4 regions of the Serratia sp. EC4 genome follow, and region 2 is predicted to be linked to each of the others. Evidence: predicted binding sites of a transcription regulator. Region 2 holds the regulator's gene; each other region holds the start of a gene.

Region 1 (4,212 bases), on a different contig from region 2:
GGGCGTACAGGAACGAAGCGGTTTTATCCGCGACGCAGGTTTCGGCGATGTATTCGCACACCTTGAGGAAATCGTCCTTCGGCGTGCCGCAGATGTTGGTCACCACGTCAGGCGTGTAGCGGCTCACGTGCTGTTTCAGCAGGTTCCACACGCAGCGTGGATCCTGCAGCGTGACGTCGCGCTTGGCGAAGCCGTTCTCGTCGAACTGGTAGTTCCAGGTGGTTTTGTCGTACTTGCGGTTTTCCGCGTCGTAGCCGCTGAACAACCCGTCTTCGAAGGCAAAGTCTTCCCGCACCAGCAGGCTGGCGTTGGTGTAGGCCTCGACGTATTCGCGGTTGAACTTGTTGTTGGTCATCAGATACAGCAACACGCCCGACAGGAAAGCGATGTCGGTCCCGGAGCGGATCGGCGTGTAGAAGTCCGCCACCGACGCGGTTCGGGTAAAGCGCGGATCGATCACGATCAGCTTGGCATTGTTGTGTATTTTGGCTTCCATCGCCCAGCGGAACCCCACCGGATGCGCTTCCGCCGCATTACCGCCCATGACGATAATCAAATTCGCGTTCTTGATATCAACCCAGTGGTTGGTCATCGCACCGCGACCAAATGTTGGAGCAAGACTTGCTACCGTTGGTCCGTGTCAGACACGCGCCTGGTTGTCTACGGCAAGCATGCCGAGAGCGCGACTAAATTTTTGCGACAGAAAACCGGTTTCATTGCTGGCGGCCGAAGCGCACAGCATGCCGGTGGTCAGCCAACGGTTGACGGTAACGCCCTGATCGTTGGTTTTGATGAAGTTGGCGTCACGGTCTTCTTTCACCAGCTTGGCGATGCGGGTAAAGGCGTCGTCCCAGCTGATGCGCTGCCATTTGTCCGACCCCGGCGCCCGGTATTCCGGATACTTGAGGCGGCTTTCGCTGTGGATGAAGTCAACCAGGCCGGCGCCTTTCGGGCAAAGCGCGCCGCGGTTTACCGGGTGATCCGGATCCCCTTCGATATGGAAAATGCTTTCTTTGGCGTTTTTGGCGCCATCACCAAGGCTGTACATCAACAGCCCACAGCCGACGGAACAATACGTACAGGTATTACGGGTCTCGCGGGCGCGCAGCAGTTTGTACTGCCGGGTTTCCGCCAACGCCACTTCGGGGGCAAAGCCCAGCGCGGCCACCGTCGTTCCTGCCATACCGCCAGCGCAGATCTTAAAGAACTGCCTTCTGCTGACCTGCATGGGGGTCTCCTTTACTCTCGATTGTCACATTGTTCAAATGCGCCTGCCCGCTAGCGCGGCAAACGCGAATGTCACTGTTGTTATGCTTGCTACGAACGCCGGCCATATTACCACAGCGTGCTTGTGGTTGTTACACACTCGTGCTCATTCAGTGAACGCATTGGCACATTTCGATACATTTCGACGTTGGCGCTCCCTACAGTATAGAGAGTAACCAACGCGCCGGGGCGACGGTTTGAACCGGCCACCCTGCGCCCTCTTCTATCAACATGTTAACGCAACGATTTGTTCATTAACCACACAATTCACAGGGCATTGATAATCATTTTCAATATCATTTAATTAACTATAATGATCCGACTGCTTACGCGGTGCTCGCCCTTTGCGCCGCCCATACACCACTGGAGATGATGATTATGAGTTATTCACTGCCATCCCTGCCGTACGCTTACGACGCACTGGAACCGCATTTTGACAAGCAGACGATGGAAATCCATCACACCAAACACCACCAGACCTACGTCAACAACGCCAACACCGTGCTGGAAGCCTACCCTGAGCTGGCCAAATACAGCGTTGAAGAGCTGATCCAGGATCTGGACAAAGTGCCTGCCGACAAACGCACCTTCATGCGCAACAACGCCGGCGGTCACGCCAACCACAGCTTCTTCTGGAAAAACCTGAAAACCGGCACCACGCTGGGCGGCGATCTGAAAGCGGCCATCGAGCGCGATTTCGGCAGCGTTGAGAAATTCCAGGAAGAGTTCGAGAAAGCCGCAGCCACCCGCTTCGGTTCCGGTTGGGCCTGGCTGGTGCTGAAAGACGGCAAGCTGGCCGTAGTGTCTACCGCCAACCAGGACAGCCCGCTGATGGGCGAAGCCGTCGCCGGCGCTTCCGGTTTCCCAATCATCGGCCTGGACGTGTGGGAACACGCTTACTACCTGAAATATCAGAACAAACGCCCTGACTACATCAAGGCGTTCTGGAACGTGGTCAACTGGGATGAAGCCGCCGCACGCTTCGCCGCGAAGAAGTAATTCGCCCCCGTTGATAAAGATGCCCGCCACCGGCGGGTATTTTTTTGCCTGAAATCCGCTAAAGTTTGACCACTTCTTGCCGATGGTTTGTTCAATTGACGTTCGCCCGGAGAAGGAAAAACGCTATGGCGGCATTGCAAGCACTGGCAGGAAAGTTCACTCATCTCACCGTAGGTAAAAAGCTCGGTCTCGGCTTCGCGCTGTTGTTGCTGTTGGCGGTCGTCATCGCCGGCACCGGGGCGCAATATCTGCATATCATCGAATCCCGCGCCGATCGCATCGACTTCAGCAACCGGCTGAACGAGGAGATCAACCAGGCCAAATACAACCGCGCCATGTACGGCCAGACCTACCAGCCGGAGTATCTGCAGAACAACCGCGCCAATATTGAAAATGCCGTCAAGCTGATAGATCAGGGGCAGGCGCTGGACTGGGACGCCCAAAGCCGTAAGGATCTGCAGCGTCTGGTGACGCTGATCGGGGAATATCAACAGCAGCAAAAAGTCTTTGAGCAGGCGGTCACGGCAAAAGACGCGGTGCGCCAGAGCTGGAACATGTCGGAAGTGCAGGCCAGCCTGAGCCAGGTGGAGCGTCAGCTCACCAACGGCGATCTGCAGCTGGCCTTCATCCAGCTTAACCAGAAGCTGACCCAGGTGCGCTACGGCGCGCGCGGTCTGCTGCTGAGCCTGAACAAGGAAACCGAAGCGCCGCTGATGGCGGCCATCGACGACGCGCGCGACGCGGCCAACGCCCTGAGCCGCCGGGTCAGCGACGCGCAGCGCCCGCAGCTGCAACCGCTGCTGGCCGCGCTGGACGATTACAAAAACCGCATCGCGGCCTACCTGCCGGCCTATGAGCACGAACAGCAGATCAGCCGGCAGCTCGGCGAACGCGCGCAAGCGATCGGCACGCTGGTGAACGCCTTTATGCAGGACGAACTGGTGCAGACGCGCAACAACATCAATCTGGCGCAGCTGCAGATGGGCGTCACCACCCTGATCGCCATCATCGCCGGGGTGCTTATCGCCTGGCGCATCACGCTGCAGATCACCCGTCCGCTGCACAGCACGCTAGCCATGGCGGAACGCATCGCCGGCGGCGACCTGCGCCAGGCGCAGACCAGCACCCGCCGCGACGAGCTGGGGCAACTGCTGAACGCAGTGGCGGCGATGAGCCAAAACCTGCGCACCATGATTGAGAAGATCCAGATGGGGGTCAGCCAGGTCTCCACCGCCTCGGCGGAAATCGCCGCCGGCAACACCGATCTCTCCTCCCGCACCGAACAGCAGGCGGCGGCGGTCGAGGAAACCGCGGCCAGCATGGAACAGCTGACCGCCACGGTGAAACAAAACGCCGACAATGCTCATCACGCCAACCAACTGGCCACCGACGCCTCGCAGACCGCACAACAGGGCGGTAAGCTGGTGGAAAACGTGGTCAGCACCATGCGCGATATCTCCAGCAGTTCGCAGCGTATCGCCGAAATTACTACCCTGATTAACGGCATTGCCTTCCAGACCAACATCCTGGCGCTCAACGCCGCGGTGGAAGCGGCGCGCGCCGGCGAACAGGGCCGCGGCTTCTCGGTGGTCGCCAGTGAAGTGCGCAGCCTGGCGAGCCGCAGCGCCCAGGCGGCCAAGGAAATAGAAGGGCTGATCGCCGAATCGGTCAGCCGGGTGAAAACCGGCACTGAGTTGGTGGAAAGCACCGGCAATACCATGGAACAGATCGTCCGTTCGGTCACCCACGTGCGCGACATCATGGCCGAGATCGCCGCCGCCTCCGATGAACAGACGCGCGGCATCGCCCAGATTGGCCAGGCGATCGTCGAGATGGACCACACCACCCAGCAGAACGCCGCGCTGGTGGAAGAGTCCGCCGCCGCCGCCGATTCGCTGGAAGAGCAGGCCGATATGCTGCTGCAGAGCGTTTCGGTGTTCCGCTTGG
Region 2 (4,212 bases):
GCCGCCGGGAAAGAGCAGGAGGCCAACGAATTCCGCCTGGTGGATCCGACCGATACCTCCAACACCACCTCCGTGCAGTTCTTTAACCGCCAGAGCTACCTGAACCCGTGCCTGGACTCTTCCCAGCGCTTTGTCGACAAGGTGATTGGCGAGATTGCCCAGATGCATAAAGAAGCCGGCCAGCCGATCAAAACCTGGCACTTTGGCGGCGATGAGGCGAAAAACATCCGCCTGGGCGCAGGCTATACCGACAAGGCGAAACCGGAACCGGGTAAAGGCATCATTGACCAGAGTAATGAAGACAAGCCGTGGGCCAAGTCGCAGGTGTGCCAGACGATGATCAAAGAAGGCAAGGTGGCCGACATGGAGCACCTGCCGAGCTACTTCGGCCAGGAGGTCAGCAAGCTGGTGAAGGCGCACGGCATCGACAGAATGCAGGCCTGGCAGGACGGTCTGAAAGACGCCGAAAGTTCGAAGGCGTTCGCCACCTCGCGCGTGGGCGTCAACTTCTGGGACACCCTGTATTGGGGCGGTTTCGACAGCGTTAACGACTGGGCCAATAAAGGGTATGAAGTGGTGGTCTCCAACCCGGACTACGTCTACATGGACTTCCCTTACGAGGTGAATCCGGACGAGCGCGGTTACTACTGGGGCACCCGCTTCAGCGACGAGCGCAAGGTGTTCAGCTTCGCGCCGGACAACATGCCGCAGAACGCGGAAACCTCGGTCGACCGCGACGGCAACCACTTCAACGCCAAAAGCGACAAGCCGTGGCCGGGTGCCTACGGTCTGTCCGCTCAGCTGTGGAGCGAAACCCAGCGCACCGATCCGCAGATGGAATACATGATCTTCCCGCGCGCGCTGTCGGTGGCGGAACGCGCCTGGCACCGCGCCGGTTGGGAGCAGGACTATCGCGCCGGCCGCGAATACAAAGGCGGGGAAACCCACTTTGTCGATACCCAGGCGCTGGAGAAAGACTGGCTGCGCTTCGCCAATATCCTGGGCCAACGTGAACTGGCCAAGCTGGACAAAGGCGGCGTCGCTTATCGTCTGCCGGTGCCGGGCGCCCGCGTGGCGGGCGGCAAGCTGGAAGCGAATATCGCGCTGCCGGGATTGGGCATCGAGTATTCCACCGACGGCGGCAAGCAGTGGCAGCGCTATGACGCCAAGGCCAAGCCGACGGTCTCCGGTGACGTGCAGGTGCGTTCGGTCAGCCCGGACGGTAAACGCTACAGCCGCGCCGAGAAGGTCTAGGTCTGGCTCCGGGGCCCGTGGTTCTGGCAGCGGGCCGCATCATAATGAAGGGGGAATGCGTTCGCCCCCGCGCGTGCCGGCGTGGGGCGGATGTTGAAGTGAGAGCAGTACGTGGAGTCGCAGTGCCGCTGCAATTGTAGTATTTCATGACATGATCTTCCCCCGGCTTGTCCGGGGATTTTTTTGCCCGTTGTACGGCGGGCATAAAAAAACCGCCCCAATGTGAGGCGGTTTTTCATAGCCGGTCAGGCTTATTTCTTGTCGTGCAGCGATTCGTCTTCGCGGCAGTCACCGGTTTCACAGTGGCCGTACAGGTACAGACTGTGGTTGGTGAGCTTGATGCCGTGCTGCTTGGCGATATCACGCTGGCGCACTTCGATGGATTCATCACTGAATTCGATCACTTTGCCGCAGTCCAGGCAAATCAGGTGATCGTGGTGATGCTGTTGGGTCAGCTCGAACACGGACTTGCCGCCTTCGAAATTGTGACGTGTCACAATGCCCGCATCGTCAAACTGGTTCAGTACGCGATAAACCGTCGCCAGGCCGATCTCTTCGCCCATATCAATCAGTTTTTTGTACAAATCTTCCGCACTGACGTGATGGCATTCCGGATTTTGCAGTACTTCCAGGATTTTGAGTCGCGGAAGCGTGACTTTTAAGCCGGCCTTCTTCAATGCGATGTTGTTGTCGGTCATGCGAATTCAGTCCTGTTACTATGCTAATCAAGTTGAGGCGTACTCGCCTGTGGCATCGGTCGGCACAAAGAGTTAATGCGTCTCATTATAGAACCGGTTGTACTAAATGGAAACCGCCGGTTGTTAACAAAGATATAATTGCACTATTGCATGTTTTGCATGCAACGCCTTGATGGATGGGATAAACCGATATCTCAGTCTACCGTGACGGGGTGGGAAGTTACAAATCTGTAGCTTCTATCGCAGCAATCCCTGTTGCCGATGACGGCCCTGTCGGCACACTATGCACTTTACAGGGCCTTTGTTCAACCTTTCGCCAGTACCGGCGTTTAGCCGACGATATCGGCCAGGCTCAGCTCTTCGACGATCTGTTTGACCCAGGCGTCCACGCGCTCATTGGTCAGCTCCGGCTGACGGTCTTCGTCGATCGCCAGACCGATGAAGTGGTTGTCGTCCGCCAGGCCTTTGGAAGCTTCGAAGTGGTAGCCTTTGGTCGGCCAGTGGCCCACGATGGCCGCGCCGCGCGGTTCGATGATGTCGCGGATGGTGCCCATCGCGTCACAGAAATATTCCGCGTAGTCTTCCTGGTCGCCGCAGCCGAACAGCGCCACCAGTTTGCCGTTGAAATCGACTTCTTCCAGCGTCGGGAAGAAATCATCCCAGTCACACTGCGCTTCACCGTAGTACCAGGTCGGGATACCCAGCAGCAGGATATCGAACCCTTCCAGGTCTTCTTTGCTGCTTTTGGCGATGTCATGCACTTCTGAGACATCGTCGCCAAACTGTTTCTGAAGAATTTTCTGGATCATTTTGGCAATGTTTTCGGTATTGCCAGTGTCGCTGCCAAAGAAAATGCCTACAGTAGCCATATCGCGTATAACCTTTAAATTCAATTAATTGCATTACTCGGCGCCGGCACTGCCGCCGATTAAAATGATGCCATGACAAGAGCCTTTCGCCATGGTGGCGGGCGCCGACAGGCGCAGTCTCTTACCGGTAAATGCGTATCATGCCAGAAAGTGGCGCCGGGGTTTTATCGCATTTATGCGATGCCGAAGGATGAAGAAAAGCGTGGTCGATCCGGCGTTGTCCTTAACGCCGCGCCGCGCGTGCGGCCGAAGAGATCAATGTTCCGGCTGTTCTTCCGCCAGTTGCGCCAACAGCATCTGCTCGATGAGTTCGCTGCGGCTGATGTTGCGCTGTTCCGCCAGTTTGTTCAGGGCGTCCACCGCATCCGCGTTGATTTTCAGCTCTACGCGCCGCAATCCGCGCACTTTATCGCGCCGTAACTGATTGCGCTTATTGATTCTAAGCTGTTCATCGCGGGAAAGCGGGTTGGTTTTCGGGCGCCCCGGACGGCGTTCATCTGCGAACAGATCCAGCGTCGTGCGATCCGTTTGTTCTTTTGCCATAGGTAGCGGTACTGCAAGGGAGTTTGCATCAAAAAGCGCTCGCACGCTTCCGGAGGCATCGATTAACACACTTCGGGCCAATAAACCCTAACCCAAATTTACCCCCGAACCGGCGTTCGCGAACGCGCTGGCGCGGCGGCAAAATTATAGCGCGCCATATTACCCCAGCAGATGGAGCGGCGACAATGCCTAACTGCGGGCTAAACGCGCTAAGCCGTTATCTTTAGCGCGTTTTTTCGCCAGATTAACGTATTTTTCAGGCTTCGCCGAGGAAACGGTGGATGGCGCGCAGCACCGCTTCCGGTTTTTCGGCGTGCACCCAATGGCCGGTGCCGGCGACGACGTGCGCGCGGGCCTGCGGGAACTGGCGGGCGATATCTGCACGGTAGCTGTCCTGCACGTACGGCGACAGGCCGCCGCGAATGAACAGGGTCGGGTGTGGCCAGGCCGGGACGTCCTGCCAGCCGGTGATGTCTTCGTAGCGTTCGATCAGCACCGGCAGGTTGAAGCGCCATTCACCGTTATGGAAGGACTTCAGCAGGAACTGGATCACGCCTTCTTCCTGCAGGTAGTCGCGCATCAACTGGGCGGCCGCCTGGCGCTGGGTGATGCCGGCGGCGCTGACGGCCTTCAGCGCGGCGAAGATCTCGTCATGACGTCGGGTCTGGTAATCCACCGGCGCGACGTCGATGACGATCAGCTTGGCGATGCGCTCGGGCGCGATGGCGGTCAGCGCCATCGCCGCTTTGCCGCCCATCGAGTGGCCGATGACGATCGCTTTCTCCAACTGCAGTTCGTCGAGCAGCGCCAGCAGATCCTGCGCCATGGCGGGGTAGTTCATGTCGTCG
Region 3 (4,212 bases), on a different contig from region 2:
GCTGCTCGGCGTCATCAGCGCCGTGGCATTGGTGTGTTACATCCTCGCCAGCCGCCTGCTGCCGTTCAGCCTGTTCGGCCTGCTGAGCTATGTGGAACCGGTGCTGCTGGTGATCGTCGCGCTGCTGCTCGGCGAAAGCATCGGCCAAAGCGAATGGCCGACCTATCTGGCGATCTGGCTGGCGGTGCTGCTGCTGGCGGCGGAAGGCGCGCGGCACCTGCTGCGCCGCCAGCGGGTCTGACTCAGGCGGCCAGCGTCGCGCCGCCGTCGATCACAATGTCCTGCATGGTGATGTGGCTGGCCAAGTCGGAGGCCAGGAACAACACCGCGTTGGCGATCTCGTCCGGGCGAGCGATTTTGCCCAGCGGGATCCCCAGCTTGAACATCTCGGGGAAGCCGGCGATGGTGCGTTGCTGCGCATCATCGGTCTGCCACATGCCGCGCTGCATCGGCGTGTCGGTCGAGCCCGGCGACACCAGATTGCACCGCACGCCGAACGGCGCCATCTCCAGCCCCACGCAGTGGTTCAGGCTGGTCAACGCCGCCTTGGAGGCGCAGTAAGCCGCCATCTGCGCGCGCGGCACGTGCGCGGCGTTGGAGCCGATGCTGACGATCGCCCCGCTGCGCTGCGCCTTGAAGTGCGGCAGCACGGCGCGGAACAGGTAAAACGCCCCCGAGGCGTTGACGTTGATGCACTGGTGCCAGTCATCCACGCTCAGATCTTCGGTATTGCCCATGCGCAGAATGCCGGCGGCGTTGACCAACACGTCCAGTTGCGGGTTTTCCGCCAGCTGTTGGCGGCACACCGCCTCCACCTGCTCCGGCCGGCTGATGTCCAGCGTCACGCAAGGGTAAGGCAAATCCGGGTTGGCGAACTCGCGGTCAAACCCCACCACCTCGGCGCCCTGCGTCAAAAAATGCCGGGCGATCTGCTCGCCGATGCCGCGCGCCGCGCCGGTCACCCACACGCGTTTGCCGGTGAAATCCATCTGAATGCTCATGCGCGCACCGCCATCCGGGCGCACAGCCGGGTCATGTTGTTGTTCATCGTTGTCTCCTGCGAAAAGGATAGGATGCGGCGCGCGCTGCGCCGCAAAAGTGGCCCTACAGCGCGCCGCTGTTCAGGCCGAAAGCGTTGAGCATGGTGCCCAGTTTGGCGGCGGTTTCCAGCCACTCGGACTGCGGCGTCGAGGCGGCGACGATCCCCGCGCCGGCGAACAGCCGCACCCGGTTGCCGCGCAGCAGGCCGCTGCGGATGACGATCGCCCACTCGCCGTCGCCGTTGGCGTCGCACCAGCCGACGATGCCGCTGAACAGGCCGCGATCGTGCGGTTCCAGATCGGCGATCAGCTGGCGGGCGCTCTCGGTCGGGAAGCCGCACAGCGCCGGCGTCGGATGCAGCAGGCAGGCCAGCTGCATCACGTTGAGATTCGGGTTCAGCAGCTCGCCGCGAATGCGGGTGGACAAATGCCACATGGTGCCGGTACTGAGCAGCGACGGGCCGCTGGGCACGCTCAGGCTGGCGCACAGCGGCGCCAGGTGCCGACGGATGTCGTCGATCACCAGCTTGTGTTCGTATTTGTCTTTGGTCGAGCGCATCAGGCGCTCGCTGCCGAGGCGATCCTGCTGCGGATCGTCCTGACGGCGCGCCGAACCCGCCAGCGGGTTGGTGTGGATCTCGCCGCCCTGCTTGCGGATCAGCAGTTCCGGGCTGGCGCCGATCAATACGCCGCCATCGGCCAGCGGCAGGGAAAAGTGGTAACCGGTCGGGTTCTGCACCATCAGGTTATTGAGGATCTGGTGGCCCGCCACCGGCTGCTCAAGCTCGATGTCGAGGATGCGCGACAGCACCGCCTTGTCCAGCTTGCCTTGTTTAAAGCGGCTGACCGCTTCCGCCACCGCGTGCTTGAAGCGCGGCTCGTCCGGAATGCTGGTGCAGGCGGCCAGGCGATGCGGCTGTTGCAGCATCGGGCGCGCGGCGCGGGTAAAGCTGTCGTTGGCGACAAACTCGTAACTTTCAGGCACATACAGGCAGGAAGGCCGGCGCGTGTCGAACGGAATGGCGCCCACCACCACCGGCGTCTCCTGGCCGGCGGCGTTGGCTCGCGCCAGCGCCTGGCGAATATGCTGCGCCAGCGCGCTGCCTTCCTGCTCGCCGCCGAACGCCGGCGTCTCAATCCGTTCGAACACGCCGCTGGCGGAGAGGGAACGGAATTCGGACCGGTACAAAAAGGTCGATTGTTCGGCGTACGCAAACCCGGGGAAGGTTTGGTTTTCTGTCGTCAGTGTCGCCACAGACCACTCCTTTGTTGCGCCTCACCAATGATAATGTTTATGCGAATAATTATCATTAGCTGTAAAAGGAGGATAAATTACACCGATTCCCCACCGAGGGTCAATCTCCGATGAATGAATCTTTCCGCTCGCTGCGGCAAATCCACGTTACGGCGCAGCAAGAAATAACACACTGTTATTATTGTATTTTAGCAAAAAATAAAGGTCGTGACGTCGTCACCTTCACGCCAAAAACGCCCGCTGAACCGGCGGCCGGCGGGGCAATTTGGCGTCAAGGTCTTAAGCAACGCTAATACGAACGTCTGCCGCTGCGTATCCACGGCGACCATGCGCGCATCGAGAAAATCGAAGTAACAGCGCACCTGCGGATAAAGCGCCTTGAACAGGCTCTCTTTGGCGGAAAACGTCAGCGTCAGCAGCTCGTTGAACGGCAGCGTTTCGCGCAGCAACGCCTCGCGCTCCCCCGCCGAAACGATCGCCCCCCACAGCTCCTCCGCCCGCACGTCGGAGAGCAGCGTCTCCACATCCAACCCAACGCCGCCCAGCCCGCTCTCGCGGTGTACGGCGCACAGCGCGGTATCCGAATTATGGCTCAGCGCCCCGGCGATGCCCGGCGGCCACTGCGGCGCGCGATCTTCGCCGCGCGTCAGGGTGAAATCGGCAAAACCGAGCGGCGCCAATAGCTGGCGCGCGAGAACACGCCCGGCCAAATACTCCGCGCGGCGTTTCGGCACCGCGCGCGCCAGATGGTCCGGCAGCGCAAAGCCCGCCTCGGGAAAACTCTCGTCGCGATACTCCGCCAGCGCAAAATGGCAACGCGCCACCTGGCCCGGATAGCCGTCCGGCGTGAAAAACTCGATATTGCGGATAAAAGTGGGCAACGGCGGTATCCATGATAAGCAGGCAGGCTGATGATGTTAGCCCCCGAAACCGCCTGCAACAATGACCCTGGGCAAAATAAATGGCGTTAAGGCTCGTACGGCGGCACGTTAGCCGGGATGGGGAGAGGCCTCTCCCCCGCGATCGGGAGAGAGGCTGGGCATTACAAGATGCCTTTCATGGTCTTTTCGAAATCGCTCCAGGCGCAGAAACCGTCCTTGTCGATCGGGCAGCCTTTCAGCGCCAGCGTCACGCGCTGCGGCGGGGTTTGCAGCGTCAGCGGCGTCGCCTTGCGCAGCTGTTCGGTGGACTGATAGACGTACTCAATCTTCAGCAATTCACGGTTGTTTTGCGCGTCGCGCCAGCGCTGGAACACCAGTTTGCCGCCTATCGGCGTTTTCTCGTACTGCTGCGGCAGCTGATACGGCTGGAACTGCATGGCCGACAGCAGCGAGGCGATATTGGAGTCGTGGCCGACCAGCACCGTCAGCTTCGGCGCGTCCGGTTTGCGCTCGCCGAGCAGCGCGTTGTTGATGTAGGTCAGCAGCGGTTTGGCGACGTTCTGCGCCACCACCGGCGAGGTGAACAGCGAATCCTGATAGCCGTCTTTCAACTGCGCCAGCTGCTTCCACTGCTGCGGGGTGGCGATTTTGCCCCAGGCCACCTCTTTCATCGGGAAACCTTCGTAATACTGCAGCATAAAGGCGTCCACCAGCGAGTTGCCCACCCGCAGCGGGCCGGAGACGCCCGGCTCTTTGCCCGGCACCGCGCTCATCACGCTGGCTTCTTTGGTCAGGTCGCAGTGTTTGTCGGTCTTGCAGGCGGCGGAATCCTTGTAGTCGATGATCTTCGCCAGCTGTTGGTAAGAGGCGTCCAGCTTCAGCGAGCCCAGCGCGGCGTTCATCGCCGCCAGCGCCTGCTGGTTGAAGGCTTCGCTGGTATCGGTGATGATCGGGTTGAAGGTCGGATCCATCTCGCCCATCTTGTCCTGATGGTGCACGCTGACGTCGCAGCCGGGGAACGCGCCGTTGCTGAAGA
Region 4 (4,212 bases), on a different contig from region 2:
ACTACCCGGCCGAGCGCGCGCGACAGGCGTTCGACATTCTGCAGCGGCTCGGCACGCCGTGCGTGATCCACCAGCCGAAGTATTCGATGTTGGAACGCGGGCCGGAGACGGCGTTGCTGGATACGCTGGAGGAACATGGCGTCGGATCTATCGCCTTCTCGCCGCTGGCGGGCGGCCTGCTGACCGATCGCTACCTGCACGGCATACCGCAAGATTCTCGCGCCGCCAGCGGCAGCCGCTTCCTGCAGCCGGAGCAGCTGACCGCCGAGCGACTGGACAAGGTGCGCCGCCTCGATGCGCTGGCGCGGCAACGCGGGCAGAAGCTGTCGCAGATGGCGCTGGCCTGGGTGCTGCGCGGCGATCGCGTTACCTCAGTGCTGATCGGCGCCAGCAAGAATGCGCAGATAGAAGACGCGGTGGGCATGCTGGCCAATCGTCACTTTAGTGAAGAAGAGCTCGCGCAGATCGAGACAATCTTATTGTAATCGTTTACAAATTCCGCCGTTCAATCGAGCGGCGCTACCCCAGAAAAATCTCAAATCTTAACCTCCTGCATCATTTTCAGAGTGGCTCTCAGATTCAACCCTATGCGCCGGCGCTATGATGCCGATATTGCAGCAAAAATAACGATAAGGCCGCTTTTAAACTGATGAACGCGCTTCATAAAGTGACAAACGGCCAGGCCGCGCAAGCGGGAAGGAGAAGCCATGTTTAAACCTCTGCTCTTGGCCGCCATTTTGGCGGCGACGGTACTGCCCGCCGCACAGCAGGCGCATGCCGAAGGGATCAGCATCGATCTGATGCCAGGCGTTTCATTGCGCATCGGCGATCAGGATAACCGCGGCCGCTATTGGGATGGTTACGATTGGCGGGATCGCGACTGGTGGCAAGGCCATCAGGGGCGTTATCTCGGCGACCGCAGCCGTCGCGGTTACTACTGGGACGGCTATCGCTGGCGCGATGGCGACTACTGGCGTAAACACTATTACTACCATGAAGGACGCTATCGTAAATACGACAAACACTACGATAAGCACCACTGGAAGAAAGAGAAAAAGCATCACCACGATCATGACCGCGATCGCTGGCGCCGCCACGGCGATGACGACCGCGATTAACGACGACGGGCCGGCGCAACGCCGGCCCGCACTGTTTTTGCTTACAGCACGCTGCCGATCAGCAGGTAGCCGTTCAATCCCACCACCACCACCAGCACGATCAGCTTGCCCAGGTTTTGCACCAGCGGGCCGTTGACCATTTCCCCCATCAGCGCCCGATTGCCGGTGAAAGCCAGCAGCGGCACCAACGCCAGCGCAATGCCGAAGCTGAGCAGCACCTGGCTCAGCACCAGAATGCGCGTCGCATCCATCCCCAACATGATGACGATAAACGACGGCAGCATGGTCACCGCGCGCCGCAGCCACAGCGGAATATGGAAACGCACGAACCCCTGCATCACCACCTGCCCCGCCAACGTGCCGACCACGGTAGAAGAGAGGCCGGCCGCCACCAGGCTCAGGCCGAACACGGTGGCGGCGGCGTGCCCGAGCAGCGGTTGCAGCGTCAGGTAAGCCACGTCGAGATCGGCGATGCCGCTGTGGCCGCTGAAATGAAACGCGGCGGCGGCGGTGGCCATCATCGCCAGATTGACGAAACCGGCGATGGTCATGGCCACGGCGACGTCGACTTTGGTGGCGGCATAGCGTTCCGCCTTGTCGTGCTCGCCGCCGATTTGGGTGAGCGACGAATGCAGATAGATCACGTGCGGCATGATGGTGGCGCCCAATACCCCGGCAGCCAGGAATACCGCATCGCCGTTAGGCAGATCGGGCAACGCCATGCCTTTCAGCAGCGGCGCAAGCTGCGGCTGGGAAAACGCCAGCTCGACGATGTAGGCGGCGGCGACGAACAACAACAGGCCGCCGATCACCCGCTTCAGCGGCTTTTGTCCGCGCTTTTGCAGCATCAGAATTAAAAAGGTGGCGATCCCGGTCAGCACTGCGCCCTGCAACAGAGAGACGCCGAGCAGCAGCTTGAAGCCGATCGCCGCGCCGATAAACTCGGCCAGGTCGGTCGCCATGGCGATGATCTCCGCCTGCACCCAATAGGCCCACACCGCCGGCCGCGGAAAGCGATCGCGAATATGCTCGGCCAGATTTTTCCCGGTGGCGATGCCCAGCTTGGCGGACAACAGCTGGATCAGCATCGCCATCACGTTGGCCCAAACCACCACCCACAGCAGGCTGTAGCCGAATGAGGCGCCGGCCTGGATGTTGGTGGCGAAGTTGCCGGGATCGATATAGCCGATAGCGGCGATGAAGGCGGGCCCCATGAGCGAGAGTTTGATTTTTCTGGCGGAGCGACCGGAGGTGGTTTCAACCACGCGACTGTTCAGCATATGTTGAACCCTTACTGAAATTACGTTTATCTCCACTCTATATAAATGATAATAATTATCAAGCGCATTTGTAGCGGTAAAACTTATCTCTGTAATAGCCAACATTAACGGTTTTATCGAAGGGTTCAGCGCGAAGCTTGCCGATTTCCGTGCTTTTGGGATGGGATTTTGGCTGCAATACCCCTGAAAGACAGGTTAGCACAAGAATACGAATTTCCTATTGCTGCTTTAACATCTTGATTTTTTATGCTTTTGCGCAACACTTTAGGAGAACTCCCACTATGATTTTCCATATTTGCAATAGAAGTCTCGTTTTTAAACGTAGCGTTACATAAAATGGCAGCCGAAATTCAGCCTGCCTCAAATTTGGAGCAAACATGTCCCATATTGCGCACTTTGCGTTGGCGATAGTGGTGGTGGCGATCCTGGCCCTGTTGGTGTGCCGCGATCGTAAAAGCATCCGCATTCGCTATGTTATTCAACTACTGGTTATCGAAGTACTGCTGGCCTACTTTTTCCTGCATTCGGAAGCGGGTTTGGGCTTCGTAAAAGGATTCGCCGCGCTGTTTGACAAACTGCTCGGGTTTGCGGGACAAGGGACTGATTTCGTGTTCGGCGGCATGGGCGACAAAGGCCTGGCGTTCTTCTTCCTGAAGGTGCTGTGCCCAATCGTCTTCATTTCGGCGCTGATCGGTATTCTGCAGTACATCAAGGTGCTGCCGTTCATCATCCGCATTATCGGCACCGTGCTGTCGAAAGTGAACGGCATGGGCAAGCTGGAGTCGTTTAACGCCGTCAGCTCGCTGATCCTGGGGCAATCCGAAAACTTCATCGCCTACAAGGATATCCTGGGCAAGATGTCGGAAAAGCGCATGTACACCATGGCGGCGACCGCGATGTCTACGGTTTCCATGTCCATCGTCGGCGCCTACATGACCATGCTGGACGCCAAGTTCGTGGTGGCGGCGCTGGTATTGAACATGTTCAGCACCTTTATCGTGCTGTCGCTGGTCAACCCGTACGACACCAATAAAGAAGAAGAGCTGCACCTCGGCAACCTGCACGAAGGCCAGAGCTTCTTTGAAATGCTGGGTGAATACATCCTGGCGGGCTTCAAAGTAGCGATTATCGTCGCCGCGATGCTGATTGGCTTCATCGCCCTGATCGCCGCGCTCAACGGTGTGTTCAGCGCCATTTTCGGCCTGAGCTTCCAGGAAATCCTCGGCTACTTCTTCTATCCATTCGCCTGGATCATGGGCATCCCTAAACACGAAGCCCTGCAGGTTGGCAGCATCATGGCGACCAAACTGGTTTCCAACGAATTCGTGGCCATGATGGAACTGCAGAAAGTCTCTGCCGAGCTGTCGCCGCGCAGCCTGGGGATCCTGTCGGTGTTCCTGGTGTCCTTCGCCAACTTCTCTTCCATCGGCATCGTGGCCGGTGCGATCAAGGGCCTGAACGAACACCAGGGCAACGTGGTGTCACGCTTTGGCCTGAAGCTGGTGTACGGCTCTACGCTGGTCAGCATCCTGTCCGCTTCCATCGCGGGTCTGGTGCTGGGCTAAGCCTCGAACCGGCCAGGATAACAAGGCGCCTGCGGGCGCCTTTTTTATTGGCTGGCCTTCGGCGAAGGTGGAATAATGCAAAGCAAAAAGCCGACCCTAAGGTCGGCTTTTTAAATGGTGGTGGAGCTAGACGGGATCGAACCGTCGACCTCTTGCATGCCATGCAAGCGCTCTCCCAGCTGAGCTATAGCCCCACAAAAGTGGTACGCGTTGACCGGCGTTACGGTATTCCCCAACCTCTCTGAGAAG

The links. Region 2 encodes Fur, which represses iron uptake genes when iron is present. Its sites were predicted from a motif close to ATAATAATGAGAACNACTATCAA; they were not measured.
Region 1: a site for Fur is predicted at 1,544-1,566, ahead of sodA (superoxide dismutase [Mn]). Genes of this name have one in related genera too.
Region 3: a site for Fur is predicted at 2,329-2,351, ahead of ACP39K_RS04560 (isochorismate synthase). Genes of this name have one in related genera too.
Region 4: a site for Fur is predicted at 2,438-2,460, ahead of ACP39K_RS06235 (Nramp family divalent metal transporter). Genes of this name have one in related genera too.

The regions. Positions count from the first base shown of each region.
Region 1 covers NZ_JBNIDE010000006.1:125,258-129,469, forward strand. The annotation lists gene fdnG (formate dehydrogenase-N subunit alpha) at 1-1,228, opposite strand, end outside; gene sodA (superoxide dismutase [Mn]) at 1,645-2,265, shown strand; gene ACP39K_RS17705 (methyl-accepting chemotaxis protein) at 2,391-4,212, shown strand, end outside.
Region 2 covers NZ_JBNIDE010000002.1:309,162-313,373, forward strand. The annotation lists gene ACP39K_RS08105 (beta-N-acetylhexosaminidase) at 1-1,254, shown strand, start outside; gene fur (ferric iron uptake transcriptional regulator) at 1,506-1,952, opposite strand; gene fldA (flavodoxin FldA) at 2,282-2,821, opposite strand; gene ybfE (LexA regulated protein) at 3,077-3,364, opposite strand; gene ybfF (esterase) at 3,621-4,212, opposite strand, start outside.
Region 3 covers NZ_JBNIDE010000001.1:969,462-973,673, forward strand. The annotation lists gene rarD (EamA family transporter RarD) at 1-241, shown strand, start outside; gene dhbA (2,3-dihydro-2,3-dihydroxybenzoate dehydrogenase) at 243-1,001, opposite strand; gene ACP39K_RS04560 (isochorismate synthase) at 1,105-2,295, opposite strand; gene ACP39K_RS04565 (4'-phosphopantetheinyl transferase family protein) at 2,484-3,176, opposite strand; gene agp (bifunctional glucose-1-phosphatase/inositol phosphatase) at 3,338-4,212, opposite strand, start outside.
Region 4 covers NZ_JBNIDE010000001.1:1,326,213-1,330,424, forward strand. The annotation lists gene mgrA (L-glyceraldehyde 3-phosphate reductase) at 1-485, shown strand, start outside; gene ACP39K_RS06230 (DUF2502 domain-containing protein) at 708-1,118, shown strand; gene ACP39K_RS06235 (Nramp family divalent metal transporter) at 1,160-2,398, opposite strand; gene ACP39K_RS06240 (NupC/NupG family nucleoside CNT transporter) at 2,776-3,963, shown strand; tRNA gene ACP39K_RS06245 (tRNA-Ala) at 4,082-4,157, opposite strand.